Regions from separate parts of the Pseudomonas sp. FA-1 genome, predicted to be linked through region 1. Evidence: predicted binding sites of a transcription regulator. Region 1 holds the regulator's gene; each other region holds the start of a gene.

What was found. The regulator FliA, encoded in region 1, starts transcription of late flagellar genes. The targets are predictions, from matches to a motif close to CTAAAGTTTNNNNNNNNNNNGCCGNTAA.
Region 2: motA (flagellar motor stator protein MotA) is a predicted target of FliA. The motif match lies at 6,248-6,275, and genes of this name have one in related genera.
Region 3: AC1MHZ_RS20990 (methyl-accepting chemotaxis protein) is a predicted target of FliA. The motif match lies at 2,073-2,100, and genes of this name have one in related genera.

What each region holds. Positions count from the first base shown of each region.
Region 1 is NZ_JBWXTH010000005.1:166,443-176,547, forward strand. It holds gene flhF (flagellar biosynthesis GTPase FlhF) at 1-1,143, shown strand, start outside; gene fleN (flagellar synthesis regulator FleN) at 1,232-2,065, shown strand; gene fliA (RNA polymerase sigma factor FliA) at 2,062-2,802, shown strand; gene AC1MHZ_RS11445 (chemotaxis response regulator CheY) at 2,907-3,281, shown strand; gene AC1MHZ_RS11450 (protein phosphatase CheZ) at 3,300-4,088, shown strand; gene AC1MHZ_RS11455 (chemotaxis protein CheA) at 4,101-6,329, shown strand; gene AC1MHZ_RS11460 (protein-glutamate methylesterase/protein-glutamine glutaminase) at 6,375-7,505, shown strand; gene AC1MHZ_RS11465 (flagellar motor protein) at 7,505-8,245, shown strand; gene motD (flagellar motor protein MotD) at 8,249-9,106, shown strand; gene AC1MHZ_RS11475 (ParA family protein) at 9,199-9,987, shown strand; gene AC1MHZ_RS11480 (CheW domain-containing protein) at 9,987-10,105, shown strand, end outside.
Region 2 is NZ_JBWXTH010000001.1:152,703-162,807, reverse strand. It holds gene AC1MHZ_RS00755 (histidine kinase) at 36-1,493, opposite strand; gene serB (phosphoserine phosphatase SerB) at 1,630-2,844, shown strand; gene asd (archaetidylserine decarboxylase) at 2,937-3,800, opposite strand; gene AC1MHZ_RS00740 (rhodanese-like domain-containing protein) at 3,818-4,627, opposite strand; gene AC1MHZ_RS00735 (HDOD domain-containing protein) at 4,674-6,209, opposite strand; gene motA (flagellar motor stator protein MotA) at 6,340-7,191, shown strand; gene motB (flagellar motor protein MotB) at 7,195-8,208, shown strand; gene rsgA (small ribosomal subunit biogenesis GTPase RsgA) at 8,279-9,310, opposite strand; gene orn (oligoribonuclease) at 9,447-9,989, shown strand; gene AC1MHZ_RS00710 (trimeric intracellular cation channel family protein) at 10,071-10,105, shown strand, end outside.
Region 3 is NZ_JBWXTH010000013.1:71,913-82,017, reverse strand. It holds gene AC1MHZ_RS21005 (LysR substrate-binding domain-containing protein) at 1-542, shown strand, start outside; gene AC1MHZ_RS21000 (DUF1294 domain-containing protein) at 672-1,115, opposite strand; gene AC1MHZ_RS20995 (undecaprenyl-diphosphate phosphatase) at 1,117-1,947, opposite strand; gene AC1MHZ_RS20990 (methyl-accepting chemotaxis protein) at 2,236-3,870, shown strand; gene pnuC (nicotinamide riboside transporter PnuC) at 4,040-4,606, shown strand; gene AC1MHZ_RS20980 (AAA family ATPase) at 4,603-5,154, shown strand; gene AC1MHZ_RS20975 (hypothetical protein) at 5,449-5,898, shown strand; gene AC1MHZ_RS20970 (adhesin) at 5,900-6,478, shown strand; gene AC1MHZ_RS20965 (heme utilization protein) at 6,533-7,504, shown strand; gene AC1MHZ_RS20960 (C39 family peptidase) at 7,563-8,243, shown strand; gene AC1MHZ_RS20955 (hypothetical protein) at 8,280-9,020, shown strand; gene AC1MHZ_RS20950 (transporter) at 9,068-10,105, shown strand, end outside.

The DNA.
Region 1 (10,105 bases):
AACATCGAGCTCGAGGACGAGCTGCGCAAGACCCAGTCGCGCATTGCCACCGCACAGGCCGAACTGAGCAGCCGCCACGAAGGTGACGAAGGCAACCGACAATTGTTCGCCGGCCTCTCGCTGACCGCGTCCGAACCGCTGGTAGAACCCCATGTCGATGCGCCGGCCCCGGCTGCCGTGCCTGCCTCGGCACCGGTCGACCCGCGCCTGTTCGACGCCATGCGCTCGGAGCTCTCGGGCCTGCGCGAGCTGCTCGAAGTGCAGCTCGGCTCCCTGGCCTGGGGCCAGCTGCAGGGCAACAAGCCGCAGCAGGCCAACCTCTGGCGCCGCCTGCAGCGCATCGGTCTGTCGGGCCCCATCGCCCGCGAAGTGCTCGAGCTGACCGGCGAGATCGAAGAACCTCGCCAGGCCTGGCGCATGGTTCTGGCGCACCTGGCGCGGCTGATCCAGGTGCCCGAGGTGGAACCGATCGAGGAGGGCGGGGTGATCGCCATGGTCGGCCCGGCCGGCATGGGCAAGACCACCACCCTGGCCAAGCTCGCCGCACGCTACGTGCTCAAGTATGGCGCCCAGCAGCTGGCGTTGGTGAGCATGGACAGCTTCCGCATCGGTGCCCAGGAGCAGCTCAAGACCCTGGGCAGGATCCTCAATGTACCGGTGACCTACGTCGACCCCGGCCAGTCCCTGGCCCAGGCCCTGGAGCCACTGCTGCGCAAGCGCGTGGTGCTGATCGATACCGCTGGCCTGCAGGCCAGCGACCCGGCCCTGCGCATGCAGTTGGAGACCCTCGCCGGGCGCGGCATTGCCGCCAAGAACTACCTGGTGCTGGCGACCACCAGCCAGAAGCAGGTGCTCACCGCCGCCTACCACAGCTACAAGCGTTGTGGCCTGGCCGGGTGCATCCTGACCAAGCTTGATGAAACGGCCAGCCTCGGTGAAGTACTGAGCCTTGCCATCAGTCATGAATTGCCGGTGGCCTATCTGACCGATGGGCCGCGCATTCCTGACGACCTGCACTTGCCGCGCAAGCACCAGTTGGTTAGTCGTGCGGTCAGTGTGCAGCTGCAGGACGAGCCCAGCGAAGAGGCAATGGCCGACATGTTCGCTGATCTCTACCACAACCCTGGCAAGCGTGTGGGTTGACGAATGGACATCGCAAAGTACCTACACGAAAGGGGCGCTTTCCAACCCCTTGTGTGGCCTGGGCCCCGAGACAAGGTAAAGAACAAATATGGGTAGCATGCATCCCGTACAGGTGATCGCCGTGACCGGCGGTAAAGGCGGCGTCGGCAAGACCAACGTTTCAGTGAACCTGTCCCTGGCCCTGGCTGACCTGGGGCGGCGGGTCATGTTGCTGGACGCCGACCTCGGTCTTGCGAACGTCGACGTCCTGCTGGGCCTTTCGCCCAAGCGCACCCTGGCCGATGTCATCGAGGGGCGCTGCGAACTGCGCGATGTGTTGCTGCAGGGGCCTGGCGGAGTCCGGATCGTGCCGGCGGCCTCCGGGACCCAGAGCATGGTGCACCTGGCGCCAGCGCAGCATGCCGGCCTGATCCAGGCGTTCAGCGAAATCGGTGACAACCTCGATGTGCTGGTGATCGACACCGCCGCAGGGATCGGCGATTCGGTGGTCAGTTTCGTCCGTGCCGCCCAGGAAGTGTTGTTGGTGGTGTGCGACGAGCCGACTTCGATCACCGATGCCTATGCGCTGATCAAACTGCTCAACCGCGACTACGGCATGAATCGCTTCCGCGTCCTGGCCAACATGGCGCAGAGCCCGCAGGAGGGGCGCAACCTGTTTGCCAAGTTGACCAAGGTCACGGATCGGTTCCTGGACGTCGCCCTACAATACGTCGGTGCCGTGCCTTACGACGAATGCGTGCGCAAGGCGGTGCAGAAGCAGCGGGCGGTCTACGAGGCCTTCCCTCGGTCCAAGTGTGCGCTGGCCTTCAAGGCCATCGCGCAGAAGGTCGACAGCTGGCCGCTGCCTGCCAATCCGCGTGGGCACCTTGAGTTCTTCGTCGAGCGCCTGGTGCAACCCACCAGTGCAGGGCCGGTACTATGAATGCGAGTGGTTACAAGATGTACAGCAGGGCGGCGCGCGATGCCCAGTATGAACTGGTCGAGCGTTATGCCCCGCTGGTCAAGCGCATCGCCTATCACCTGCTGGCACGCCTGCCGGCCAACGTGCAGGTCGAGGACCTGATCCAGGCGGGCATGATCGGCCTGCTGGAAGTGGCCAACAAGTACGACGCCAGCAAGGGCGCCAGCTTCGAGACCTACGCCGGTATCCGCATCCGTGGCGCCATGCTCGACGAAGTGCGCAAGGGCGATTGGGCGCCGCGTTCGGTACACCGCAATACCCGTATGGTCAGCGATGCGATCCGTGCCGTTGAAGCCAGAACCGGTCGTGACGCTAAAGATCATGAAGTTGCTGCCGAACTCCAATTGAGTCTCGATGATTATTACGGGATCTTGAACGACACCCTGGGCAGCCGCCTGTTCAGCTTCGACGACCTGCTGCAGGACGGCGAGCACGAAGGGCTGCACGAGGATGGCGCCAGCGGCCAGCTGGAGCCGGCGCGGGACCTGGAGGACGAGCGCTTCCAGGCCGCCTTGGCCGAAGCGATCGCCAACCTGCCGGAACGCGAACGCCTGGTCCTGGCGCTGTACTACGACGAGGAGCTGAACCTCAAGGAAATCGGTGAGGTGCTTGGGGTCAGCGAGTCGCGCGTCAGCCAGTTGCATAGCCAATGCGCGGCGCGCCTGCGCAGCCGCCTGGGAGAATGGCGGGCGCGTTGAGCCAGGGTTCGCCGCAGTCGTTGCACGTTGTACCGAATTGATTGAACGCGCGCCCGGGGGCCGGGCGCGTTAAAGACTGCTTGGAGGTCTAATTGAACAAAGACATGAAAATCCTCATCGTTGACGACTTCTCGACGATGCGGCGGATCATCAAGAACCTGTTGCGTGATCTTGGCTTCACCAACACCGAAGAAGCCGACGACGGCACCACGGCGCTGCCGATGCTGGAAAACGGCCATTACGACTTCCTTGTGACCGACTGGAACATGCCTGGCATGTCCGGCATCGACCTGCTGCGCAAGGTACGCGCCCATGACCGTCTCAAGGGCATGCCGGTGCTGATGGTCACCGCTGAAGCCAAGCGTGACCAGATCATCGAAGCCGCCCAGGCTGGGGTCAACGGCTACGTGGTCAAGCCTTTCACGGCCCAGGTGCTCAAGGAAAAGATCGAAAAGATCTTCGAACGCGTCAACGGCTGAGTCACGTCAGGGGGCGCCATGGAGCAAATGAATACATCGCTCGGGGAGTTCGAGACGACCCTGAAGAAACATGCCCAGGAACTGGTCGAGAGCCTCGAGCGCGGCCGGTTCGGCGAGGCGGTGCAGCTGATCCACCAGCTGAACCAGACCCGTGACCGTGGCCTGTACCAGGAAGTCGGCAAGCTCACCCGCGAGCTGCACAGTGCAATCGTCAGCTTCCAGATCGACCCGCGCATGCCGCAGGCCGAGGAAGTCTCGCAGATCACCGATGCCACCGAGCGCCTGTCCTACGTGGTCAAGCTGACCGAGGGCGCGGCCAACCGGACCATGGACCTGGTCGAGGCCGGCACGCCGGTGCTCAACGACCTGGCGGCCGAGGCCCAGAGCCTGAGCGCCGACTGGCAGCGCTTCATGCGCCGGGAAGTCGCAGCGCCTGAGTTTCGCGAGCTGGTCAAGCGCGTCGACAGTTTCCTGACGCACAGCGTGGAGGGTAACCGCAAGGTTGCCGGTCACCTCAACGACATTCTCCTGGCCCAGGACTATCAGGACCTGACCGGCCAAGTGATCAAGCGCGTGACCGCGCTGGTCACCGAGGTGGAGAGCAACCTGCTCAAGTTGGTGCTGATGGCCAGCCAGGTGGACCGTTTTGCCGGTATCGAACACGACCACCAGCAACTGCGCGCTGAAAAAGATCAAGAAAAACATCCGACTCGGGGTGAAGGTCCGCAGATTCATGCCGATAAGCGTGAAGATGTCGTGTCCGGTCAGGACGACGTCGACGATTTGCTGTCCAGCCTGGGTTTTTAAGGAGCACGTTCAATGAGCTTCGGCGCCGATGAAGAAATCCTCCAGGATTTCCTGGTAGAGGCCGGCGAAATCCTCGAGCAATTGTCCGAGCAACTGGTCGAGCTGGAAAGCCGACCCGAAGATGCCGACTTGCTCAACGCGATCTTCCGCGGTTTTCACACTGTAAAAGGGGGCGCCGGTTTCCTTCAGCTCAACGAGCTGGTGGAGTGCTGCCATATCGCCGAGAACGTGTTCGACATCCTGCGCAAAGGTGAGCGCCGGGTCGATGCGGAACTGATGGACGTGGTCCTCGAAGCGCTGGATACCGTCAACAGCATGTTCGGCCAGGTGCGCGAGCGCAGCGACATCACCCCGGCCACGCCGGAACTGCTGGCGGCGCTGTCGCGCCTGGCCGAGCCTGCCGGTGCCGACAGCGCTGCGCCCGCCGTCGAGGCGCCGGTGGCGGCCGAGGCCGAAGTGCCAGCGGTCGAGCCGGACATCACCGACAGTGAATTCGAACAGCTGCTCGACTCCCTCGATGCAGTCAAGGCCCAGGCCGCCGAGCAGATGCAGGGCGAGGTCGTGGGCGGCGAGGGTGACGAGATCACCGATGCCGAATTCGAATCGCTGCTCGACCAGTTGCACGGCAAGGGCCAGTTCTCCCCTGAAGTCGTGGCTGCCACACCAGCGGCCAGCACCTCGGCGCCTGCGGCATCCGACGAAATCACCGACGACGAATTCGAAGCGCTGCTCGATCAACTGCATGGCAAGGGCACCTTCGCCGCCGATGCGCTGGCGGGTGCGGCCGCACCTGCCGCCCCGGCAGCCCCTGCCGAGGCGGGCGGCGAGCACATCACCGACAACGAGTTCGAAGCCCTGTTGGACCAGTTGCACGGCAAAGGCAAGTTCTCCAGCGATGCGCTGGCCACCCAGGCGCCTGTCGCACCCGCTGCCGCCAGCGCCGCACCGAAGGCCGATAGCAAGCCGGTCGCCAAACCCGAGCCTGCCCCAGCCGCCAAGCCTGCCGCTGCCAAGCCCGTGGCCCCGGCACGCGCTGTGGCACCGGCTGGCGATAAGCCTGTGGCCAGCGAGGCGGAAACCACCGTGCGGGTCGATACCGCGCGCCTGGACGAGATCATGAACATGGTCGGCGAGCTGGTGCTGGTGCGTAACCGCCTGGTGCGCCTGGGCCTGAACAGCGGCGACGAGGCCATGTCCAAGGCCGTCTCCAACCTCGACGTGGTCACCGCCGATCTGCAGACCGCGGTCATGAAGACCCGCATGCAGCCGATCAAGAAAGTCTTCGGCCGCTTCCCTCGCCTGGTCCGCGACCTGGCCCGCCAGCTCAAGAAGGAAATCAACCTGGAGCTGGTCGGTGAAGAGACCGACCTGGACAAGAACCTCGTCGAAGCCTTGGCCGACCCGCTGGTGCACCTGGTGCGCAATGCCGTCGACCATGGCATCGAGATGCCCGACGAACGCGAAGCCTCCGGCAAGGCGCGTACCGGCCATGTGGTGTTGTCCGCCGAGCAGGAGGGCGACCATATCCTGTTGTCGATCTCCGACGACGGCAAGGGCATGGACCCGAACGTACTGCGCGCCAAGGCCGTGGAAAAGGGCCTGATGGATAAGGACGCCGCCGAGCGCCTGAGCGAGTCGGACTGCTACAACCTGATCTTCGCCCCCGGCTTCTCCACCAAGACCGAGATCTCCGACGTGTCCGGCCGTGGCGTGGGCATGGATGTGGTCAAGACCAAGATCGCCCAGCTCAATGGCTCGATCAATATCTTCTCGGCCAAGGGCCAGGGCTCGAAGATCGTCATCAAGGTGCCGCTGACCCTGGCGATCATGCCGACCCTGATGGTGATGCTGGGCAACCAGGCGTTCGCCTTCCCGCTGGTCAACGTCAACGAGATCTTCCACCTGGACCTGTCGCGCACCAACGTGGTCGACGGCCAGGAGGTGGTGATCGTGCGCGACAAGGCGCTGCCGCTGTTCTACCTCAAGCGCTGGCTGGTCCAGGACCAGGTGCACGAGGAGCAACGGGAGGGCCATGTGGTGATCCTCTCGGTCGGTACCCAGCGCATCGGCTTCGTCGTCGACCAACTGGTGGGGCAGGAGGAAGTGGTGATCAAGCCGCTGGGCAAGATGCTCCAAGGCACCCCGGGCATGTCTGGTGCGACCATCACCGGCGACGGTCGTATTGCGTTGATCCTCGACGTACCGAGCATGCTCAAGCGTTACGCCGCGCGGCGTTATTGATTTCGGTGGCGCACCCTGGCGGTGGCGCCGCCTAATGGAGTGTTTATGGCAGTCAAGGTCCTGGTGGTGGATGATTCCGGTTTCTTCCGCCGCCGCGTCTCGGAAATTCTCTCGGCCGACCCGACGATCCAGGTCGTCGGTACTGCGACCAACGGCAAGGAAGCGATCGACCAGGCGCTGGCGCTGCGACCGGATGTCATCACCATGGACTACGAAATGCCCATGATGGATGGCATCACCGCGGTACGCCACATCATGCAGCGCTGCCCGACGCCGGTGTTGATGTTCTCCTCGCTGACCCATGAAGGCGCCCGTGTCACCCTCGACGCGCTGGATGCCGGCGCAGTGGACTACCTGCCGAAGAACTTCGAGGATATCTCGCGCAACCCGGACAAGGTCAGGCAGTTGCTGTGCGAGAAGGTCCACACCCTGTCGCGCAGCAACCGTCGTTTCGGCGGCTATGCCACGGCCATCGCGACGCCAACGCCTGCACCCGCCAGCCATGCCCCGGCCAGCAGCCTGGGCAGCGCATCGCCGGCCCGCAGCGCCGTTCCGGCTGCCCCGGTGACGCGCAGCGCGGCGGGCAGCAGCCACGCGCCCGCGCCCAAGCGCAAGCCCTACAAGCTGGTGGCCATCGGGACGTCCACCGGCGGCCCGGTGGCGCTGCAACGGGTGCTCACCCAGCTGCCGGCCAGCTTCCCGGCGCCGATCGTACTCATCCAGCACATGCCGGCAGCCTTCACCAAGGCCTTCGCCGAGCGCCTGGACAAATTGTGCAGGATCAGCGTCAAGGAAGCCGAGGACGGCGATGTGTTGCGCCCGGGCCTGGCCTTGCTGGCCCCAGGCGGCAAACAGATGATGGTCGACGGCCGAGGCACGGTGAAGATCCTGCCGGGCGACGAGCGCCTGAACTACAAGCCATGCGTGGACATCACTTTCGGTTCTGCGGCCAAGTCCTATGGCGACAAGGTGCTGTCGGTGGTGCTCACCGGCATGGGGGCCGACGGCCGTGAAGGTGCACGTCTGCTCAAGCAGGGCGGCAGCACCGTATGGGCCCAGGATGAGGCCAGCTGCGTGATCTATGGCATGCCCATGGCCATCGTCAAGGCCAACCTGGCCGACGCGGTGTACAGCCTGGACGAAATCGGCAAGCACCTGGTCGAGGCGTGCATCTGATGGACGTGCTGAGCCTGATCGGCCTGATCCTCGCCTTTGTCGCCATCGTCGGCGGCAACTTCCTCGAGGGCGGTCATGTCGGCGCCTTGATCAACGGCCCGGCGGCCCTGATCGTGCTGGGCGGTACCCTGGCGGCGGCGCTGCTGCAGTCGCCGTTGCCGGCCTTCAAGCGGGCCTTGCAGATCCTGCGCTGGATCTTCTTTCCGCCCCGGGTGGACCTGCCCGGTGGTATCGACCGGGTCGTCAACTGGAGCCTGACCGCACGCAAGGAAGGTCTGCTGGGCTTGGAAGGGGTGGCCGATGCCGAGCCCGACCCCTATGCGCGCAAGGGCTTGCAACTGCTGGTCGACGGCGCCGAGCCGGAGGCCATCCGCAGCATTCTCGAGGTCGACTTCCTGACCCAGGAAAGCCGTGATATCCAGGCGGCCAAGGTATTCGAAAGCATGGGCGGCTACGCGCCGACCATCGGCATCATCGGCGCGGTCATGGGCCTGATCCATGTGATGGGCAACCTGGCCGACCCCTCGCAGTTGGGCAATGGCATCGCCGTGGCGTTCGTCGCCACCATCTATGGCGTGGCCAGCGCCAACCTGATCCTGCTGCCGGTCGCCAACAAGCTCAAGGCCATCGCCCTGCGCCAGTCGCGCTATCGCGAGATGCTCCTGGAAGGCCTGCTGTCGATCGCCGAAGGGGAGAACCCACGCTCGATCGAGCTGAAGCTGCAAGGCTTCATGGAGTAGACCATGGCCCGTCGTCGCCATACCGAGGAACACGAGAATCACGAGCGCTGGCTGGTGTCGTACGCCGACTTCATCACCTTGCTGTTCGCCTTCTTCGTGGTCATGTACTCGATTTCCTCGATCAACGAGGGCAAGTACAAGGTCATTTCCCAGGCGCTGATCGGCGTGTTCAACGACCCCGAGCGCAGCATGAACCCGATCCCCATCGGCGACGAACGCCCGCTGACCATCAAGCCGGCCGAGCCACTGGTCAAGGACAGCGAACAGACCGATGCGGGCCTGGCGCAGAGCAGTGTGGACCCGTTGCAAAGCATTGCCGACGACGTGCGCGAGGCATTCGGCGATTTGATCAAGTCCGACCAGATGACGGTGCGCGGCAACGAACTGTGGGTGGAGATCGAGCTCAACTCGTCGCTGTTGTTCGGCAGTGGCGATGCCATGCCAAGCGACGTGGCCTTCAACCTCATCGAGAAGGTGGCGAACATCCTCAAGCCGTTCGCCAATCCGGTGCACGTGGAGGGTTTCACCGACAACCTGCCGATTCGCACGGCCCAGTATCCGACCAACTGGGAACTGTCGTCGGCGCGCGCGGCGAGCATCGTCCGCTTGCTGGCCATGAATGGTGTGAACCCGGCACGCATGGCCTCGGTGGGCTATGGCGAGTACCAGCCGGTGGCGAGCAACGACACCGCCGAAGGCCGGGCCCGCAACCGTCGGGTGGTCCTGGTGATTTCCCGTAACCTCGAGGTGCGTCGCAGCCTGACCGGTTCCGGTAGCGCCAATGCCACGCCAGATGCGGCTTTGCGCCGTGCTGGCACACAAAGTGCACCGGCAACGCCAGCAGCGGTGGCGGGGCCATAACTCGTCAATTCTCTGGCACCGTGTCCCTGCGGGGAGGCGGCGAAGCCGGTTCCCACAGCGGGCAGCGTCATCAACGAGTCATGAGTCGTCCTATGAGAGTCTGGGCAGTAGCCAATCAAAAAGGTGGCGTCGGCAAGACCACCACTACCATCGCCTTGGCCGGCTTGCTGGCCGAGGCGGGCAAGCGCGTGGTCGTGGTCGACCTCGACCCCCACGGCTCGATGACCAGCTACTTCGGGCACAACCCCGACGCCCTGGAGCACAGCTGCTACGACCTATTCCTGCACAAGGGCTCGGTACCCGAGGGCCTGCCCGGGCAACTGCTGCTGCCGACCAGCGACGAGCGTATTTCGTTGCTGCCCTCGAGCACCGCGCTGGCAGTGCTCGAGCGCCAGTCGCCGGGGCAGAGTGGCCTGGGCCTGGTAATCGCCAAGAGTCTGGCGCAGCTGTGGCAGGACTTCGACTTCGCCTTGATCGACAGCCCGCCACTGCTCGGTGTGCTGATGGTCAACGCCCTGGCGGCCAGCCAGCAGTTGGTGATCCCGGTGCAGACCGAGTTTCTCGCCGTCAAGGGGCTCGAGCGCATGGTTGGAACCCTGGCCATGGTCAACCGCTCGCGGCGTCAGGCCTTGCCCTACCAGATCGTGCCGACCCTGTTCGACCGGCGGACCCAGGCCTCGCTGGGCACCCTCAAGGTGCTGCGCGACAACTACGGCGAACAGGTCTGGCCGGGTTATATCCCGGTTGATACACGCCTGCGCGACGCGAGCCGGGCGGGGGTTACGCCTTCGCAGTTCGATGGCAAGAGCCGTGGCCTGATCGCTTACCGGGCGCTGCTCAAGCACCTGCTCACCCAACAATCGGCACTGCAGGTGGCCTGATGAATTCCGCACGGCAAACCACCACCAAGCCGCAACTGGCCCTGCAGTCCTACCTCGATGGTCTGCTCCAGGAGGCCACGCAGGAACTCGACCCGCTCCCGGGGCCGGCCGAGGCGGC
Region 2 (10,105 bases), on a different contig from region 1:
GCCGCTTCGCGGCCCATCGCGGCGCAAGGCCGCTCCTACAAAGCCCGGCGTTCGTGCATGCGGGCCAGCTGGCGTTCGAGCATGGACGGGTAGGGCTCCATCAGGCGTTCGACACAGCAGGCGCCTTCTGGGCTGGCGATAGGACGGATACGGGCACGCTGGCGGATCAGGGCGTCGTCGCTGATCTTGCGTTCCACCAGCAGCAGGTTGCGGCTGTGCTGGGACAGCGCCAGGGCGTCCTGGGCCTTTTCCGCCATCAGCAGGTCTACCTGCTCCAGGCCTTGCAGGTCGTCACCCAGGGTCAGGCCCAGTTGCAGCTGCAGGGTGATGCCGCTGTCGGCCACCTCGATCTGCAGGGCATGGCCCAAGGCGCGCAGCAGCTCGCCACAGCAGATGGCGTTGGTCAGGTAGTCTTCGCCGCAGTCGCGGCTATGGAACAGCAACAGCGTGCTGCCGTCCTTGAGCGTGTGGGTTTCCCCTTCGTACAGCGATGCCGCCTGCTCCAGGCAGTCGCGGTAGCGCTCCAGCAGTTCGGTCAGGCGGGTGCGCGGCAAGCGGCGCAGCTGTTCCTGGGAGCCCAGCTGCACGGCCAGCACGGCGCTATATTGCGGTTCGTCGGACTCGACCGCGGCCGCTTTGACCGGGCTCTGCTCGGTGTCGATCAGGTCGGCGAAGGCATCGTCGTCTTCGTCATCGCTGGTCGTGGCCTTGGCTTTTGCCGAGGGCTTGGGCGCTGCGGCGTGCTCATCCACCTCGCCCACGTCGAATTCATCCTCTTCCACTTCCTCAGGTTCCGGCGGCGGTGGGGCGAGACGGGTGTGCAGTTGGCGAGCCAGGTCGCCGATCTCGTCCTGGCGGTCGGTGCCGGGGGTGTAGTGGTGCGGGTCACGCAGCCATACGCGCAGCTGCAGCAGCGGCGTGGAGATGTGACGCCCCAGGCGCAAGCTCAAGGCCAGCGCCAAGGCCAACAGGATCGCGCCCAGGATGCCCATGCTCTGCAGGCTGATGGTCATCGGCTGGCGGAACTGGGTCATGTCCAGGCTGATGCGCAACTGCCCGGCGGTCACATCCTGGAAGGTGATCTTGGTCTGGTAGAGCCCTTCGGCCTCACCCAGCAGGCTGTTCTTCGGTCGCTGGCCGGCCTCAGCGAGGATGCGGTTGTCCACGCTGTAGATGGCCGCATGAGCCACCAGCGGGTTCTTCACCAGGTTGCCCAGGAGCACGTTGAGGCTGAGGATGTCGTTGGACACCAGCAGCTCGGTCGCTGAGGTGGCGGTCTGGATGGTCAGGCTCTGGCCGAGGGCGTCCGCCTGTTCGTGCATGGCCTGCCGGAACTGCAGGCCCATGACGCAGGCATAGATCACCAGCGCCAGGGCCACCAGGAAGATATTGGTGCTGGCGATGCGCAGGGCCAGGGGAACGCGACGCTGGCTGAGGGCTCGGAAGATCATCACGAAGAAATTATCAGGTTTGACGGGCGTGGGCCGGTTCACAGAGCGCGGCTCTTTATGGCGAAAAAGGTGTTGCGCAGTATAGCGAGCCGTGTTTTGTCGGCAAAGTATCGATGCTGCCCGATCATCACGGAAAATCGGTAGAATGCGCATTTTTCATCGAAGTCGGAGCCCGGTCTTGCGCGAAATCGTCCTGATCAACATCACTGGTGAAGACCGTCCAGGTCTCACTGCGGCCCTTACCGGCGTCCTGGTTCAGGGCGGTGTGAACATCCTCGACATCGGCCTGGCGGTGATGCACGGTACCCTGTCCTTCGGCATCCTGGTCGACATTCCGGACAACGAAGTGGCTACCCAGCTGCTGCAAAGCGTGCAGGCCAAGGCCCACGAGCTGAACCTGCAAGCCCGTTACACGCCGATTTCCGAGGCCGACTACCAGCACTGGGCCGACAGCCAGGGCGAGGCGCGCCATATCGTCACCCTGCTCAGCCGCAAGGTGACGCCCGAGCAGCTGCAGCGGGTGAGCGCGGTGATCAGCCAGTACGGCCTGACGATCGAGCGTATCGAGCGCCTGTCCTCGCGCGTGGCGCTGGATGCTCCGATGGAGAAGAGCAAGGCCAGCCTGGAAATTTCCGTGCGTGGCGAGCCGAGCGACGCCCAGGCCCTGCGCGCCGACTTCTTCGCCCTGGCCGAGGCGCTGGACATCGACATCGCCTTCCAGAAAGACGACCTGTTCCGCCGCAACCGCCGCCTGGCGGTGTTCGACATGGATTCGACACTGATCGAGGCCGAGGTGATCGACGAGCTGGCCAAGGCTGCCGGGGTGGGCGAGCAGGTGGCTGCGATCACCGAGCGCGCCATGCGTGGCGAGCTGGATTTCCGCGCCAGCTTCAAGGAGCGTATGGCTCTGCTCAAAGGCTTGGATGTTGGCGTGCTGGACGAGATCGGCGCGTCCCTGCGCCTGACCGAAGGTGCCGAGCACCTGTTCGCCGAGCTCAAGCGCCTGGGCTACAAGACGGCCATCCTTTCCGGTGGTTTTTCCTATTTCGCCAAGCAGGTGCAGGCGCGCCTTGGCATCGACTATGTATTTGCCAACGAACTGGAAGTGGTCGATGGCAAGGTGACCGGCGTTGCGGTCGAGCCGATCGTCGATGCCCAGCGTAAGGCCGAGCTGCTGCAGCAGTTGGCCGGTGAAGAGGGCTTGCAGCTGGAGCAGACCATCGCCGTGGGCGATGGCGCCAATGACCTGCCGATGCTGTCCCTGGCCGGCCTGGGCGTCGCGTTCCGCGCCAAGCCGCTGGTGCGCCAGTCGGCCAAGCAGGCGATTTCGACCTTGGGGCTGGACGGTGTGCTGTACCTGCTGGGCATGCGCGATCGTGATGCCCGTAGCTGAAGGTTCGGCGGGAGGACTTCGGCGATCTTGAAATCGAGCGCCGCGCGGGCGGCGCTCGATCTAACAGGCGCCGAAACCCTCGCGGCAAGCACTCAGCCCTGGGCAGGCTGTGCCAGCAGCTCACCCATGCGTACCGCCGAACCTGCACCCAGGCTCTCAGCCCACTTCACCTGCTCGGGCCCGAACAGCACGATGGCGGTCGATCCCAGCTTGAAACGCCCCAATTCCGCGCCCTTTTCCAGATGGATCGGCGCACGGCTGCCTTCGTTGTAGCGGAAGGTTTTCACCTCACGCTTGGGCGGCGTGACCAAGCCGGCCCACACCGTTTCGATCGACGCGACGATCATCGCCCCGACCAGTACCACGGCCATCGGCCCGCGCTCGGTGTCGAACAGGCACACCACCCGCTCGTTACGGGCGAACAGTTCGGGGACATTCTCGGCGGTGGTTTGGTTGACCGAGAACAGTCGGCCCGGCACGTAGACCATTTCGCGCAGGGTGCCGGCCAGTGGCATGTGCACGCGGTGGTAGTCCTTGGGAGACAGGTAGATGGTGGCGAACTCTCCGCCCATGAACGGCGCGGCCATCAGCGGGTCGCCGCCCAACAGCTCGAGGGCGCTGAAGCTATGGCCCTTGGCCTGGAAGATGCGGCCATGCTCGATCGGGCCGAGCTGGCTGACTGCACCGTCTGCCGGGCAGAGGATGGCGCCCGGGGTCTCGTCCAGTGGGCGTGCCCCCGGCTTGAGCGCGCGGGTGAAGAAGGCGTTGAAGTGTTCGTAGGCGGTCAGGTCCTCGACCAGCGCCTCGGACATGTTCACCTGGTAGCGCTTGGCGAACCAGGCGGTGAAGGCATTCTTGAACCAGCGCGCGCGGCACTCGGCGACGCAGCCGGCCAGCCGCGACAGCAGGTGGTGCGGCAGCAGGTACTGGCTGATGATGAACAAGCGGGATTTCATTGGGTTTCCTTGGAAATTCAAACTTCTACAGGCGTGTCCGGGTGGTTGCCCCACTCGCCCCAGGAGCCGGCATAGGCCTTGACCCGTGGATAGCCGAGGGCTTTGGCCACCAAGTAGGTGAAGCCGGAACGGTGGTGGGTCTGGCAGTGAGTGATCACTTCCTTGTCCGGGGTGATGCCGAGTTGTTGCAGGATGTCGGCCATGTCCGGGCGGATGCGCAGATGGTCGTTCAGGTCCATGCCTGCGGTCCACTCGAAGTTGACCGCGCCGGGAATGTGCCCGCCTTTGGCTGCCAGGACTTTCTCGCCCTTGTACTCGCCGGGGCTGCGGGCGTCCCAGATGGCCAGGTCGGCCGCGCCCAGTCGGCTTTGCAGGTATTCGCGGGTGGCGGTGGGCTCTGCATGCAGTTGCAGGCTGACCGGGCCAGCCGCGCTGGCAGGTACATCGGTTGAGAGCTTATCAGCCGGCCAGGCCTGAATGCCGCCGTTGAGGTAGTGGTAGCCCTTGTGGCCGATGACGTCGAGCAACCAGATGAAGCGCCCGGCCCAGCCGCCGCCCTCGTCGTCGTATACCACGTAGACCGCGTCGTCGCGGTGGCCGAGCTCGCCGAAGAGCTTTTCCAGGTCGGCGCGCGCCGGCAGCAGGCCTGGCGCCGGTGGCTGGCCCAGCTGGGTGCGCTTGGGGTCGACGAAGCGCGCGCCGGGGACATGACCGCTGCCATAGCGGTTGGCGCTGGTCAGGTCGACCACGATCAGCTGTGGCGAACCCAGGCGCGGCAGCAGGTCGGCCGGTTCGATCACCAGGGGCAAGCCGGAAAAGTCAGTCATCCACGGTCTCCAGGGTGGAATTGAGGGAGCGATTGTAGCGCAAGGCTCAGGCGTTGCGGTTGGCAAAGGCAGCCAGGGCACGCTCGGTGCATTGCGCGGTCTTGCCAAAGGCTTGCACGGTGACATCGGCCAACGGTTTGCCGCCCTGGTCTGCGATCACCAGCATCACCGTTTGGCCATTGACCGCCAGCGAACGCAGCAGCACATGCTCACTGCCGATGGCGGCCCACAGCGGGGCTGGCAGCAAGGCCGAGGACTGGGCGTGGTTGTCTGGTGTCAAGCGCAGCTGCGCCGCCTTGGTCATCAGGCGTTGCAGCAATTTGCTGCCGGCCAGGGGCAGTACCAGGGCCGCGACCTCCGTTGGCAGGCCGGCGGTCTGTTGCACGCGCAGGGATTCGGTGGCCTTGTCCAGGGTCAGCAGAATCACCCGTTGCATACCGCAGGCCAGCAGAGCGTCGCGAGCCTGGGTGCATAGGTGCAGGCTCGTGCCGAACGGGCTGGGCTGGGCCAGCAGCTCGCCACACAGCGTGCGCCAGCGCGCCAGGTCCTGGGTGGTGGGCGGTGGCGGTTCGAGCATGTCCGGATGCGGCCGGCGTTGCTGCCAGGGCCAGATCAGCGCCTCGGCGGGGTGGAACAGGGCATGCCGGGCATGGTGGCGGGCGCTGGCGGCGGCCTGCTGGTGGACCTGCTGTTGCACGTCGTCGAGCGATGTCTGCAGGTACAGGGCGGTCAGCAGTTGCCAGCGCAGCAGGTGCGGGTTGTCCCAGCCCACCTGGGCGGCCAGCGCCAGGCCGTTGGCCAGCAGCACGGTATTGGCCGGCTGGTTGAACCAGCGGCGCAGCCCGGGCTCGTCGTCCAGGCGCTGCTGTTGGGTGAAGCTGTCCTGCTCGCGGGCGATGGCCAGCACCTGGGCCAGCTGTTCGCGCTCATCGAGCAGCAGGCGATAGCCCTGGGTCACCCATTCCGGCAGCCGCCAGTGTTCGGCCACGGCCTGGCACAGTTGCATGATGCGTACGCCGAACAGCGCGAGCTCGACTTCGGCGGCGTCCTCGCCCTTGTGGATGACCCGCAGCTCCCAGGTATCGAGCAGCTTGGGAAAGGCTTGCGCCATAGGCCACAGCGGTGACAGGAACAGCAGGCTGCCCCAATGGATCTCCTGCCACAGCCGTGCCAGGCGGCTGGCGAACAGGCCGCTGGCCTGTTGCGCGGCATGCTGGCTGATCAGCAGGAACTGGCGCAGCACCGGCGGGATGTCCTGGCCCGGCACCGCGGGCAGGCGTGCCAGCAGGTTGGCGCTGCGCGCCAGGCCCAGGCGGTTGAGGGCGATTTCGAGGCTTTCGGCAGGCTCGGCCTGGCTGGCATTGGCCGGGTGGTTGGCCTCGCGCATCACCGACAGCACCAGGGCGGGGCTGTCTTGCATCAGTTCGGCAATGTCCCGCAGAGAGCGGCGGCTATCGTTGATGGCCGACAACACCCGGTCGTGGCTCTCCTTGGGCACCGGCAGGCGGATGCCATCGAGCAGCTTTACCCAGGCATCGAGCGTACGCGGAATCTGGTTTGGCACCTTAGCGTCCATTGGCATTTTGACATCAGTCCAAACTGGCTTTTCGTTATTTGTGGCTATAGTCTGGCGCAGTTCTGCCGATAAGTAGAAGAAGAGTTTCAAAGCTCCCGTCCCTCATCCCGACCACGACAGCAAGTGCCCTGAACCTATGGCTAAAATTATCGGCATCATCGTCGTATTCGCGAGCGTGCTCGGCGGATACGTACTTTCCCACGGCAAGATCGCGGCATTGATCCAGCCGTTCGAAGTGCTGATCATCGGCGGTGCGGCCTTCGGTGCGTTCCTTCAGGCCAACCCCGGTCACATGACCATGCATGTGATCAAGAAGTCGCTGAAGATGTTCGGCACCCGTTTCACCCATACCTTCTACCTGGAGGTGCTGGGCCTGGTCTACGAGATCCTCAACAAGAGCCGCCGCGAAGGCATGATGGCCATCGAGGGGGACATCGAGGACCCGGCGGCCAGCCCGATCTTCGCCAAGTACCCGGCGGTACTGGGTGATGAGCGCATGACCGCGTTCATCTGCGACTACCTGCGCATCATGTCCACCGGCAACATGGCCCCCCACGAGCTCGAGGGGCTGTTCGACATGGAGCTGCTGAGCCTGAAGGAAGAGCTCGAGCATCCCTCCCACGCCGTCACCAGCGTGGCCGACGCCATGCCTGGCTTCGGTATCGTCGCGGCGGTGCTGGGCATCGTGGTGACCATGGCCTCGCTGGGCGATGGCGACCAGAAGTCCATCGGCCTGCACGTGGGCGCGGCGTTGGTCGGTACTTTCTTCGGTATCCTGGCCGCCTACGGTTTCTTCGGCCCGCTGTCCAACGCCCTGCGCCACGATGCCAAGGAAGAGCTGAACGTGTACGAGGCGATAAAGGCTTCGCTGGTGGCTTCGGCGTCGGGCATGCCGCCGTCGCTGGCCGTGGAGTTCGGGCGCAAGGTGCTGTACCCGTCGCACCGCCCGAGCTTCGCCGAGCTGGAACAAGCGGTCCGCGGTCGCTGAGCCATGGAGAACAACCAGCCCATCATCGTCAAGCGCGTCAAACGCTATGGCGACGGCCACCACGGCGGCTCCTGGAAGATCGCCTTCGCCGACTTCGCCACGGCGATGATGGCGTTCTTCCTGGTGCTCTGGCTGCTGTCCACGGCTACGCCCGAGCAGAAAATCGCCATCGCAGGTTACTTCAAGGACCCGATCGGCTTCTCCGAGAGCGGCACGCCCTACGTGATCGACCTCGGCGGCTCGCCGCAGCTGGCGCCGGAGAAGACCATCAACCCCGAGGAGAAGTCCGAGCCGACGCCGAACACCAGCATCCAGCTGGACAAGGACCAAGTCGAGACCTTGGCCGACCAGGTCGAACAGGAGCGCTTGCAGCTGCTGTTGCAGGAGCTGCAGAACAAGGTCGAGGAAAACCCGCAGCTACAGAAGTTCAAGGACCAGATCCTGTTCGAGATCACCCAGGACGGCCTGCGGATCCAGATCATGGACGCCGAGAACCGGCCGATGTTCGACCTGGGCAGCGCGCGTCTGCAGCCTTACTTCGAGGACATCCTGCTGGCCATGGCCGACACCATCAAGGCGGTGCCGAACAAGATCAGCATCAGTGGCCATACCGATGCCAAGCCTTATGCCGGCACCGGGGAGTTCGGCAACTGGGAACTGTCGGCCAGCCGTGCCAACGCGGCGCGCCGGGCGTTGGTGGCGGGGGGGTATCCGGACGACCAGGTGGCACGAGTGGTCGGTTATGCCTCATCGTCGCTGTTCGACCGCAACGATCCGTTCAACCCGGTGAATCGTCGCATCGACATCATCGTCCTGACCAAGAAGGCCCAACGCGACATCGAGGGTGAACAGAGCACGCCCCAGACGCCGGCCGAACCGGCTCCGTCGGGTGCCCAGGCGCCGGCAGCGCCTGCCCAGGGCGACAGCGCCCAGGTACCGATGCAGCCGCGGGAGCTGCGCCAGAAGCTGAACATCTTCGAGGATGGCGTCCTGAAGATGGACGACGCCCAGGAATGATGGCCGCGCAACACTGTAGGAGCGGCCTTGCGCCGCGATGGGCCGCAAAGCGGCCCCAGGATCGCCAGCGTCAGTAGCTATCCTGCGGTAAGCTGGCGATGATCGAGCGGTAGCTGTTCATACGCTGCGGCGTGACGCGCCCGTCCTCCAGGGCCTGGAGCAAGGCGCACCCAGGCTCTCGGGCATGCTTGCAATCGCGGAAGCGGCAGTGGCCGATCAGGTCGCGGAACTCGATGAACCCGGCTTCGACGTCATCACGACTGACATGGCCCAGGCCGAATTCGCGGATGCCCGGCGAGTCGATCAGGTCGCCGCCGTTGGGGAAGTGGTACAGGCGCGCGGTGGTGGTGGTGTGCGTGCCCTGGCCAGACCACTCGGAGAGGTCGCCCACACGGGTCTGTACCTCGGGCAGCAGGCTGTTGACCAACGACGACTTGCCCACGCCCGACTGGCCGACGAACACGCTGGTGTGCGTATCGAGCATCTGCTGAAGGCGTTGCATGCCATCGCCCTGATGAGCCGAAACCTCCAGCAGCGGGTAGCCCAGGTCGCGGTAGACCGCCAGCAGGGCCTCGATGGTCGGGCCGTTGCGCTCATCGATCAGGTCGGCCTTGTTCAGCAGCAGCAACGGGCGGATGCCTGCATGCTCGGCGGCCACCAGATAGCGGTCGATCAGGTTGGCCTGGGGCTCGGGCGCCGGGGCGAAGACGATCACGATCAGATCGACATTGGCCGCCACCGGCTTGAGCTGACCATGGTTGTTCGGCCGACACAGTTCGGCCGTGCGTGGCATCTGTGCGACGATCACGCCATTGCCTTGGTTGCCGGCGCGCCACACCACGCGGTCACCGGTGACCAGAGCCGGCAGGTTGGCCCGCAGATGGCACCGAAACACCTGGCCCGCCGCTTCGCCATCCTGGGCTTCGACCTCCACCTGCACACCGAAATGGGCGATCACCAACCCCAGCTGTTCAGGGCCCAGGTCGCCGCCCTCCAGCTCCTGCAGGGCATGTTGTTCGCGTTTGGCGGCGCGAGCAGCGCGCTCGCCCTGGATTTTTTCGATGCGCCAGTTCTGGCGGCGGTTGAGCTGGCGTTTGGCCATGAATGTTCCGTATCGGCGGGGCAGGAAGAAAACGGCTGGCAGTTTAGCACGGTCCGGCGCGGACACTTGCGCTGGCGTTTGCGGCACGAAGGGCCGCGCCTAGGCTAATATGACCGCCTATTCGAGGAGCCCTTTCATGCAGAACCCACAGAACCTGATCTGGATCGATCTGGAAATGACCGGCCTGGATCCGGACAACGACGTCATCATCGAGATGGCCACCATCGTTACCGACAGCGAGCTGAACACCCTGGCCGAAGGCCCGGTGATCGCCATCCACCACAGCGACGAGGTGCTGGCGCGGATGGACGATTGGAACACCCGCACCCATGGCGCTTCGGGCCTGACCCAGCGCGTGCGCGAGAGCCGTATCGACATGGCCGAGGCCGAGGCGCAGACGTTGGCCTTCCTCGAGCAGTGGGTACCCAAGGGCAAGTCGCCGATCTGCGGCAACAGCATCTGCCAGGACCGGCGTTTCCTCTATCGCCACATGCCGAAGCTGGAAGGCTTTTTCCACTATCGCAACCTGGACGTCTCCACCCTCAAGGAGCTGGCCGCGCGCTGGGCGCCGCAGGTGCGTGACAGCTTCAAGAAGGGCGGGACCCACCTGGCCCTGGACGACATTCGCGAGTCGATCGCCGAGCTGCGCCACTACCGCGAGCACTTCATCAAGCTGTAACCCACGGCGGGTGCGCATGGCACATGGCTAGAAGCACCGGGAGTGGGTAGACTGCGCGCCTTTTTCCCACGGACACGCACCATGTTGTTGATGCTCTATCTCGTCGCCATCACCGC
Region 3 (10,105 bases), on a different contig from region 1:
TACAACTGGATATGGTGCTGCTCAACCGGCGGGTCGACCTGATTTCCGAGGGCATCGACGTGGCTTTGCGCGTGCGCGACTTGGGCGACGAGGACCCGGCCCTGGTCACCCGCCGTCTGCGCCAGGCGCAGATGCAACTGGTGGCGGCACCGGGCTTCGCCGACCACCTGCATCACCCATCACAGCTCGCCGGCCTGCCGGTGCTGGGTGCTACTGAGGCGGATCGCCTGGTGCATTTTCGCCTGATCGGACCGGGGGGCGAACAGCAGGAAGTCGCCCTGGAACCGCGCTTGGCCATTGACGACTTCGTGGTGCGAAAGGCTGCCGTAGGTGCGGGGCTCGGCTTCACTGCCCTGCCGAGCATGTACTGCGAAGAGGAATTGGCGCGCGGCGAACTGGTGCGCCTGCTGCCGGACTGGTCCCTGCCTGGCGGTTGGCTGCAGGCGGTATACCCGCACCGACGTGGCCTGCTGCCGGCCGTGCGTGTGTGGATCGACCATCTGGCGGCTTCGTTCGAGGCCTGTGGGGAGCGCTATGTGTGAGCATCTGAGTGACCCAGGCGCTTGCACGTGTAATGACTGGCAGACCGAGCGAAGCCGATCGCGGGACAAGCCCGCTCCCACAGGGTACGGGTCCGACCAGCCCCACGATCGGGCCCGCCCTGCTACCACTCAGACGGCGCCTAGTACCCCACCCAACCAGCGCCCGCCCAACAGCAAGTGGTCGACCCAGAACACCTGGTGCACCGCCACGATGCCCCAGAACGTCACTTGGTAGGACACCTTGCGCGTCTTGTGCCGGAACAGCTGCTGGGCGAGCAATGCCCCTGGCCAGCCGCCACACAGCTCACTGGCATGCAGGACCTTTTCGGGTGTGCGCCAGGCCCCGGTACGCGCTTGATGCTTGTCTTGCCAGTACAGCATCAGGCTGACCAGGCTCACCGCCGGGTACAACGCCAGGGGCAGCCAGGACTGCTCGCTCCAGGCCATCTGCGCAGCGCCCACCAGCGGCAGCAGGCACAGCCCCATGAGCACCAGCAGTTTCAGGCGCAGGTTGTGAACGGCATCCTGGGTGCGTTCGACGCCACGGCGTGGCGCGCTCTGGGTGCGTGCCATATCAACCGTGCGCCGTGGCCCAGTTGACCCAGCCGAACTGCCAGGTCGCCAGGATCAGCAGGCCGAAGACGATGCGGTACCAGGCAAAGGCTGCATAGCTGTGGTTGGCGATGAACTTGAGCAGGCCGCGCACGGCGATCATGGCGAAGATGAACGAGACCACGAACCCGATGGCGAACACTGGCAGGTCGCCCGGCTGGAACAGGTCGCGGTACTTGTAGCCCGAGTACACCGCCGCCCCCACCATGGTCGGCATGGCCAGGAAGAACGAAAATTCGGTCGCTGCCTTGCGCGACAGGCCGAACAGCAGGCCACCGATGATGGTCGAGCCGGAGCGCGAGGTGCCGGGGATCATTGCCAGGCACTGCACGAAGCCGATCTTCAGGGCATGGCTCCAGCGCATGTCATCGACGTGATCGACCTCGATGCGGTGGTCGCGACGCTCGGCCCACAGCATGATCACCCCGCCCACCACCAGCGCCGCCGCCACGGTGACCGGGTTGAACAGGTATTCGTGGATCAGATCGGCGAACAGCACGCCCAGGATCACCGCCGGAAAGAACGCGATCAGCAGGTTGGCCGTGAAGCGACGCGCCGTCGGCTGGCTGGACAGCCCCAGCACCACGTCGAAGATCTTGCGCCGGAACTCCCAGACCACGGCGAGGATCGCGCCGAGCTGAATGATGATGTTGAAGGCCATGGCCCGCTCGCCACCGAAGTCGATCAGGTCGGCGACGATGATCTGGTGCCCGGTGCTGGAGATGGGCAGAAACTCCGTCAAACCTTCGACGATCCCTAAGATGATTGCCTGAAAGGCACTCCAAAAATCCATTGTTCCCCCGATGAGGCGCTGCTGCGTGCAGGCCCCTTGTTCTTGATTTGCATTTGGTTGCCGCGAAGGCCCGGCCGTTTTACAGCCCCTACGGGGCCGATGCCAGCGGAAAAGGCCTAGATACCTAAAGGTTTCATCTTGCGCGGCCGAGATCCTATCAGAGCAGCCTGTCGATGGCTCGCGCGGCATGCGACAGCAAACACCTGGCCTAGCCCTTGGTCGAGTGTGCCGCACCGGCCCCGGCATGCTTGGATACACCTGATAACAAGAACAACGGGAGTACCTTTGATGAAGACCTTAAGGTCGATGTCGATCAGCCGGCGCCTGTCGCTGATCCTGCTGGTCGCGGTGGGCATGCTGGTGGCCTTCGCCCTGCTGATGCTGCGCCAGCTGCATGGCGACCTGTACCAGGCCAAGGCCGAGAAGACCCGGCACGTGGTGCAGACTGCCGCCGGCGTGCTGGCCTACTACCAGGGGCTGGAGGCTGCCGGCACGCTCACCCGCGAAGCGGCCCAGCAGCAGGCCCTGCAGGCCGTGCGCAGCCTGCGCTACGACAAGGACGACTATTTCTGGATCAATGACCTGGCGCCCAGGATGGTCATGCACCCGACCAACCCCAAGCTCGACGGCCAGGACCTTTCCGGCATCCGTGACCCCGACGGTTTCGCCGTGTTCAACGAGATGGCCAGCCTGGCACGCAGCCAGGGCGCAGGCCCGGTGGACTACCGCTGGCCCAAGCCCGGTGCCAGTGAGCCGGTGGCCAAGACGTCATATATCCAGCTGTTCAAACCCTGGGGCTGGATCATCGGGTCGGGCGTGTATGTCGATGACGTGCAGGCCGAGTTCGCCCGCCAAGTACGGGACGCCTCCCTGGCGGGCCTGGGCATCGCCGTGTTGATGGCGCTGTTGGTCATGCTGATCGCCCGCAGCATCGCCCGCCCGTTGCAGGAGGCGGTGCAGGCCATGGGGAATATTGCCAGCGGCGAAAGCGATCTCACCCGTCGCCTGGATACCCATGGGCGCGACGAGGTCACCCGCCTCGGTGAGCATTTCAACCGCTTCAACGGCAAGCTGCAGGGTGTGGTCGGCCAACTGCAGGGCGCCGCTCATGCCCTGGCCCAATCGGCCGAACACGTGGGCGACAACGCAGGCCAGGCCCAGGCGCACAGTGCCCAGCAATCGCTGCAGATGGACCAGGTGGCCACGGCGGTCAATGAAGTCACCTATGCCGTGCAGGACGTGGCCAAGACCGCCGAGCAGGCCGCCAGCGAGATGCAGGCGGCGCAGCGCCAGGTGGACCATGGCCAGCAGGCGATCCATGGCAGCCTGCAGCAGATCGACCGACTCTCCAGCACCATTGACCAGGCCGTACAGGTGATCGGCGAGCTGGCCGGGCACAGCACGCGGATCGGCGGTGTACTGGAAGTGATCCGCTCGATTGCCGAGCAGACCAATTTGCTCGCGCTCAACGCCGCCATCGAGGCGGCCCGCGCCGGCGAGCAGGGCCGGGGGTTTGCCGTGGTTGCCGACGAGGTCCGGCTGCTGGCCCAGCGCACCGCCCAGTCGACCGCCGAGATCCAAACCATGATCGAGCACCTGCAAGGCCAGTCGGAAGCGGCTGTCAGGGCGATCGGCACCAGCAGCGAAGCCTCGCGCCAGACCGTCGAGCAGGCCCGTGAGGCGGGCACCAGCCTGGATGCCATCAGCCAGGCGCTGCACAACCTCACCGCCCTCAACGCCTCGATCGCCAGCGCTACGCTGCAGCAGGCCCACGTGGTGGAAGAAATCAACCGCAATGTGCTGGATACCGCCGGGCTGTCCCAACAAACCGCCGACGCGGCGCGCCAATCCAGTGATGCCGGCGCAGCCTTGGCGCGGTTGAGCGAGGAGCTTGAACAGTTGCTGCGCCAGTTCCGGGTTTGATACTGCCCTTCGTCAAACCCACGCGCCCCCTGTAGGAGCGGGCTTGCCCCGCGATGGCATCAGCCCAGGCACTGCCGCTGCCCAGCCTGACGCCATCGCGGCGCGCCCCTACAGCTTCCCCGCCCTACAGGCTACAATCGCGCCCTCTACCCCTGCCCAAGGATCGCCGATGTCCGGCCTCGAACTCTTCGCCGCCGTGCTCGGCGTCATCGCCGTGTGGCTCACAGTCAAGCAAAACCCGTGGTGCTGGCCGATCGGCCTGGTGATGGTGCTGCTCTATAGCTGGATCTTCTATGAAGTGAAGCTGTATTCCGACATGCTCCTGCAACTGGTCTACGCCGTGCTGCAACTGTACGGCTGGTGGCAATGGACCCGGCCTGACCGTGTGGAAGACGCACGCCAGGTTTCCAGCCTGGGGGCCGGGCAGGTGTTCACCGGCCTGGGCGTAGGCTTGCTGGCGAGCCTGGGTCTGGGCGCTGCCATGGCGCACTGGACCGACGCGGCACAGCCCTGGCTCGATGCGGCCCTGACCGGCTTCAGCCTGGTGGCCCAGGTGTGGATGGCGCAGAAGCGTGTGCAATGCTGGGCGCTGTGGATGGTACTGGATGTGGTCTTCGTGGGGCTGTTCCTCTACAAGGGCCTCTACCTCACCGCAGCGCTCTACGCACTGTTCACCTTGATCGCCGTGCGCGGCTGGGTGCAATGGCGCCGCGACCCGGCATTGGCCCCCGCATGAAGGTCCTGGTGCTATGCGGGCCGGAGTCCAGCGGCAAGAGCTGGCTGAGTGGCGAAATCCAGGCGCATTTCGGCGGTGTGGTGGTCGGTGAATACGTCCGCCATTTCATCGAGCGGGAACAGCGCGACACCTGCTATGCCGATATTCCCGCCATCGCCCGCGGCCAGCTTGCCTGGGAGGACCAGAGCCGCCGGCAGGCGCCCGACCTGTTGATCCTCGACACCCACCTGCTCAGCAACATCCTTTGGAGCCGGGTACTGTTCGCAGACTGCCCCGCCTGGCTCGAGCAGGCCCTGCTCGAACGCCACTATGACCTGCACCTGCTGCTCAGCCCGCAAGGTGTCGATTGGGTCGGCGACGGCCAGCGCTGCCAACCCCGCCTGGAAGAGCGGCAAAGGTTCTTCGAGGATAGCCTGCACTGGCTGCACACTCACCAGAAACCCTTTCAAGTACTCGCAGGCGACTGGCCCACCCGCCAGGCCCAGGCCCTGGCAGCGGTGGCGCGTCTGCTTGACGGTCAGGCGCCAGCCTGCGCCACCGAGTGTTAATTTTTTGTAACTGTACAGTCAGCTAGGCCCCCCATTGTTGGGGGCTTCGCCACAGACCTGGGGAAACTGTTTCAAACGTGATACAGCTACTGCCGTCATCCCGGGCCGCGTGGGTTTTCAAGGCCTGTAGGGCGATGGACGGTTTTTCTGTATCAGCCGTGAAACAGAAAAACACCGAACGGCCCCATGAAACACCCAACAACTTGATTTAACTATAAAAAATAAAAGCGGCACGACTTTCGCTCTACCTCTGTCAACGCTCAAGGGCCAGCGCACAGAGAAGGGAGCATCGCCGTGGGGACCAAGAACAAGACACTGCCTGCACTGCTCGTCCTGGGTTGCCTGACCGCCGCGGCCTTCCCCCTTCCCGCCAGCGCCGAGGGCAACGGGATCATCGTTCTGACCCGTGATGTCCAGGCTCGCCAAGCCGCTCGGAAGACCGGTACCCCCGACCCCTACCCCACTACCGTCAACACCAACGAATCGGCCCGGGTGAAAGCCCAGACCAACGAGTTGACCGACGGTGACTTCGCGCGCATCGCCAGCGGCTCGACAGTCAATCGCCTGCTCGCCACCGACCACTCGGGCAGCTTGCGCGGCCTGGACACCGTCCAGTCCCGGCTACCTGGCATGGCCGGCGGATCGGGTGCCGGGGCCGGCGGTGGCAACACCATCTCCAACACGGTCAACCAGAACGTCCAGCGCGGCCTGGCGCCGCTGCAGATCCTCACCCGGGGCCAATGACATGCGCGCACTCAAGCTCTCCCTGCTGTGCCTGGCGCTGGGCCCCAGCCTGGCGCTGGCCGGCTCGCCAGTGGTGGACAACGCCACCCTTGGTGCCAGCGGTCGCACCTACCAGGGCAACCTCGGCATCAACCAGGCGGCGGGCGATGCCCAGCAGCAGGCCAACGTCCGGGCCATGGCTATCGGCACCAATGCCAAGGCCACCACCGAGGTTCGCCAGCGCACTGACTTTCTTGCCGACCCGGCCCGGGACAGCCGCGCCAGCATCCACGGCAACGCCTTCAGCAACGGCAACGGCCTGCTCGGTATCAACCAGTCCGCCGGCGCCGCCACGCAGCAGGCCAACGCAGTACGGATCGGCATCAGTGCCGTCCCGCAAAGCATCGACGACAGCATTCTCAGCCAGCAGAACGTCTCGCTGGCCAATGGCTCCGAGGCAACGGATCGCGCTCCCGGCAGTCGCCAGGTCACTACCAGTGACCAGGCCTTCACCGGCAGCCGTGGCGTGATCCAGTTGAATCAGAGCGCCGGGGTGGGCAACCGAATGGGCAACACCCTGAGCGTACGGGTCGCTGACTGACCCAAAGTGGCTTCAACACAACACTTAACAACGAGAAACAAGTGGAGAAACACCATGAAACCTAAAATGGCACTCAAGCCTCTGGTATTCGCCCTCGCAGCGGTCATGGCAGTTGCTGCACAAGCTGATAACCGGCATAACAACGGCCACCATGGCCATCACAACAACCATGACAATGTCCTTCTGCAGCTGTTGGTCAGCGCGGGAGCGGCCGCCACGGTGACCGATACCCAGGTCAACACCGGCAACACCGTGCGTAACGAGGCGACCGAGAACGACGCGGCGATGGAAGACTCCGCCAACCGCTCCAACGGCAACCTGGGCGCCAACGTGGCTGCCGGTGACGGCAACCAGCAGGACAACGTGGCCGCCATCGCCACTGCCGATGAGCGTTTCATCTTCGGCAGCGCCATGGCTATCTCCACCGCCACCCAGGTCAACGCCGGCAACAACGTCAAGAACTTCTCCACCAGCAACACCGCCAACCTGGTCGACTCGGCCAATGGCAGCTCGGGCAATATCGGCGTGAACGTCACCGCCGGCGACTTCAACCAGCAGAAAAACAACCTGGCGATCGCCGTGTCCGGTGGCCGTGTAGCGATGGCCGCCTCCACCGCCACCCAGGCCACTACGGGCTTGAACGTCGAAAACAACGCTGACCGCAAGATGGACAAGGAAACCCTGCAGGCCAGCTTCAAAGCCTATGGCCAGTACAAGGGTGACGGCTGGGGCTATGTTGAAGACGAAAAAGGCTGGGGCCACGGCCATGGCCATGACAAGGGCAAAACCGACAAGGACCCTCTGAAGTTCCACGAAGAAGGCACCTTCGGCCTGGCCGGTGTCGCCACCTACCAGGTGCTGACCCCCAACGGCTGGAAAAACCCTGTGACCAACACCGCCACCATGAGCAACTCGCTCAACGGCGTGTCGGGCAACGTGGGCGCCAACGTCTCGGCAGGTTCGGGCAACCAGCAGAGCAACTCGCTGTCCATCGCCGCAGGTTGCAAAGCCTGCACCGGCCTGTAACACAGCCAATCGGGGCCCTTCGGGGCCCCTTTCCTGTTTCGCGTCGGGGGAGAAGGCCATGCGCGCAGTTCTGCTTGCCGCACTCATGTTCCTGGCCGGCCTGGTCGAGGCCACGCAGATGCCGATCGCGGCGATGCCAGGCGGGACCTTGGTGTACAAGCCGGTACAGAGCATCCGCGAGCGTCGCTTCGCCGACCTGGTGCAACAGAAGACCGATTTCAGCTGCGGTGCCGCCGCCCTGGCCACCATCCTCAAGCAAGCCTATTGGCTCGATGTCGATGAAAGCCAGGTCATCGAAGGCATGCTCGCCCACGCCGACCCGGACCTGGTCAAGGTCCAGGGCTTTTCCATGCTGGATATGAAGCGCTACGTGGAAAGCATCGGCATGCGCGCCCGGGGCTACCGGGTCGAGGCCGACAGCCTGCACCGGGTGAGCATTCCGGTGGTGGTGCTGATGGACATTCGTGGCTACAAGCACTTCGTCGTGCTCCAACGCATCAACCGGGGCTGGGTGTACATCGGCGACCCGGTGCTGGGCCACAAACGCTACAAATTCGACGATTTCGTCAAAGGCTGGAACGGCATCATCTTCGCCGTCATCGGCCCCGGCTACGACAAGGCCAACGCCCTGCTCGACCCACCGGCTCCGGTCACCGCCAGGAACCGCATCAATGGGTTCTACCCGGTGGACGATGCCCAATTGATGGAATTCGGGTTCATCCAGAGCGACTTCTTCTAGTGATTACAAAGGGGCACGGAGCTCCGGGGAGCAGCGATGAAGACAATCAACTGGCTGGTAGCGGCATGCCTGGCTGCCAGCCTCCCGACCCAGGCGCAGACGTTCAAGCCCATCGAAGTCAAGGACCAGGAGCTGGCCCAGTTGCGTGGGCGCTATGTGATGCCGGGGCGGATCATCAGCTTCGGCGTGGTCATGAGCAGCACCTGGCAGAACGCTGCCGGCGACCGCATTGGCGCAACCACGACGATGCAGGTGCAGCACAACAGCTTCAAGCCGCAGTTCTACGTCTCCATGACCGGCAAGAACGGTGGCGGCGTCGCCCCAGGCCAAGGCCATGGCGTGGTCACAGGTGGCAGCGGCCTGGGCAATACCCAGGGCGTGACCCAATCGGTCCGCGCGGCCGGCGACAACAACAGCGCCTACAACGATGTCGCGATCAATGTCAGTGAAGGCGGCAAGGGGCCTGCTACCACGCCACAAGGCCAGGTACTGGCATCGGGCAAGACCCTGACCACCAGCAACAATGCCGGCACCCTGAGCGTGTCGAACACCGGCAAAGGCATCCAGATGGCCATCCAGGCCAACAACAACCAAGGCTCGAGCCTGCAGCGCCTGTCCGATGGCGGCCTGCTGCAAGCCACGACGCTGCTTGGCGGTAACAACGCGGTCAGCAACATGACCCAGCTCAATGTGGTGCTGCGCGACAACCTACCGTCAGCCGGCGCACTGAACTGCAATCTCGATCAACTCAAGGGCCTTCGAATCACCGGCTATTGATCTACGCTTCGTCTCACCATCGTAGTATTCGTAGGGACGGCTAACTTATGCATCGATTCATGTCGTTGAAAGCAGTTGTCTGTCTGGGCACCTTGGTGCCTTCCACCCTGCTCTACGCCGCCGCCGATCCGCAGGTCGAGGCCCTGAAGGCCGAACTGGCAGCATTGAAGGAGCGTTACGAAGCCCAGCAGCAAGCCCTGATGGTGCTGGAGCAACGGGTCCGCCAGGTCGAAGAACAACCTGTCGCCCCCCCACCCAAGCGCCTGACCCGCTCCCCTGCCTCTCAGCCACGCAACAACCAGGCCATCGCCGCCTCCGGCGGGGCTGCAGGGGCAACGGGTTCCTCCTACGGTGAATCGCTCAAGGACGACTCGGAGCCGGCCCAGAGCGTGTCCAACCTGTATGACGAGGCCAGCGGCTTCTTCGGCGGTGGCAAGTTCAGCCTCGAGACCGGCATCACCTACGCCCGCTACGACACCCGCCAGTTGATCCTCAACGGTTTCCTGGCGCTGGACTCGATCTTCCTGGGCAATATCAACCTCGACCGGATCAAGGCCGACAACTGGACCCTGGACCTGACCGCCCGCTACAACTACGACCAGCGCTGGCAGTTTGACGTCAACGTGCCAATCGTCTACCGCGAGTCTACTTACCAGTCCGGCGGCGTCGGTGGTGCCTCCAACGATGTCTCCGAACATACCGTCACCCGCGACCCTGCGCTGGGCGACGTCAACTTCGGTGTGGCCTACAAGTTCCTCGACGAGTCGGAGAACACCCCCGATGCGGTGTTCAGCGTGAGGGTCAAGGCCCCCACCGGCAAGGACCCCTTCGGCATCAAGCTGATCCGCGACCCGCTCAACGACAACCTCACTTACCCCGAAGACCTGCCTACCGGCAACGGCGTCTGGTCGATCACCCCGGGTATCTCGCTGGTCAAGACCTACGACCCGGCGGTGCTGTTCGGCAGCCTGTCTTACACCCATACCTTCGAGGAGAAGTTCAGCGACGTCAGTTCCACGGTCAACCAGAAGATCCCGGGCAAGGTGAAGATCGGCGACAGCTTCCAGATCGGTGCAGGCGTGGCC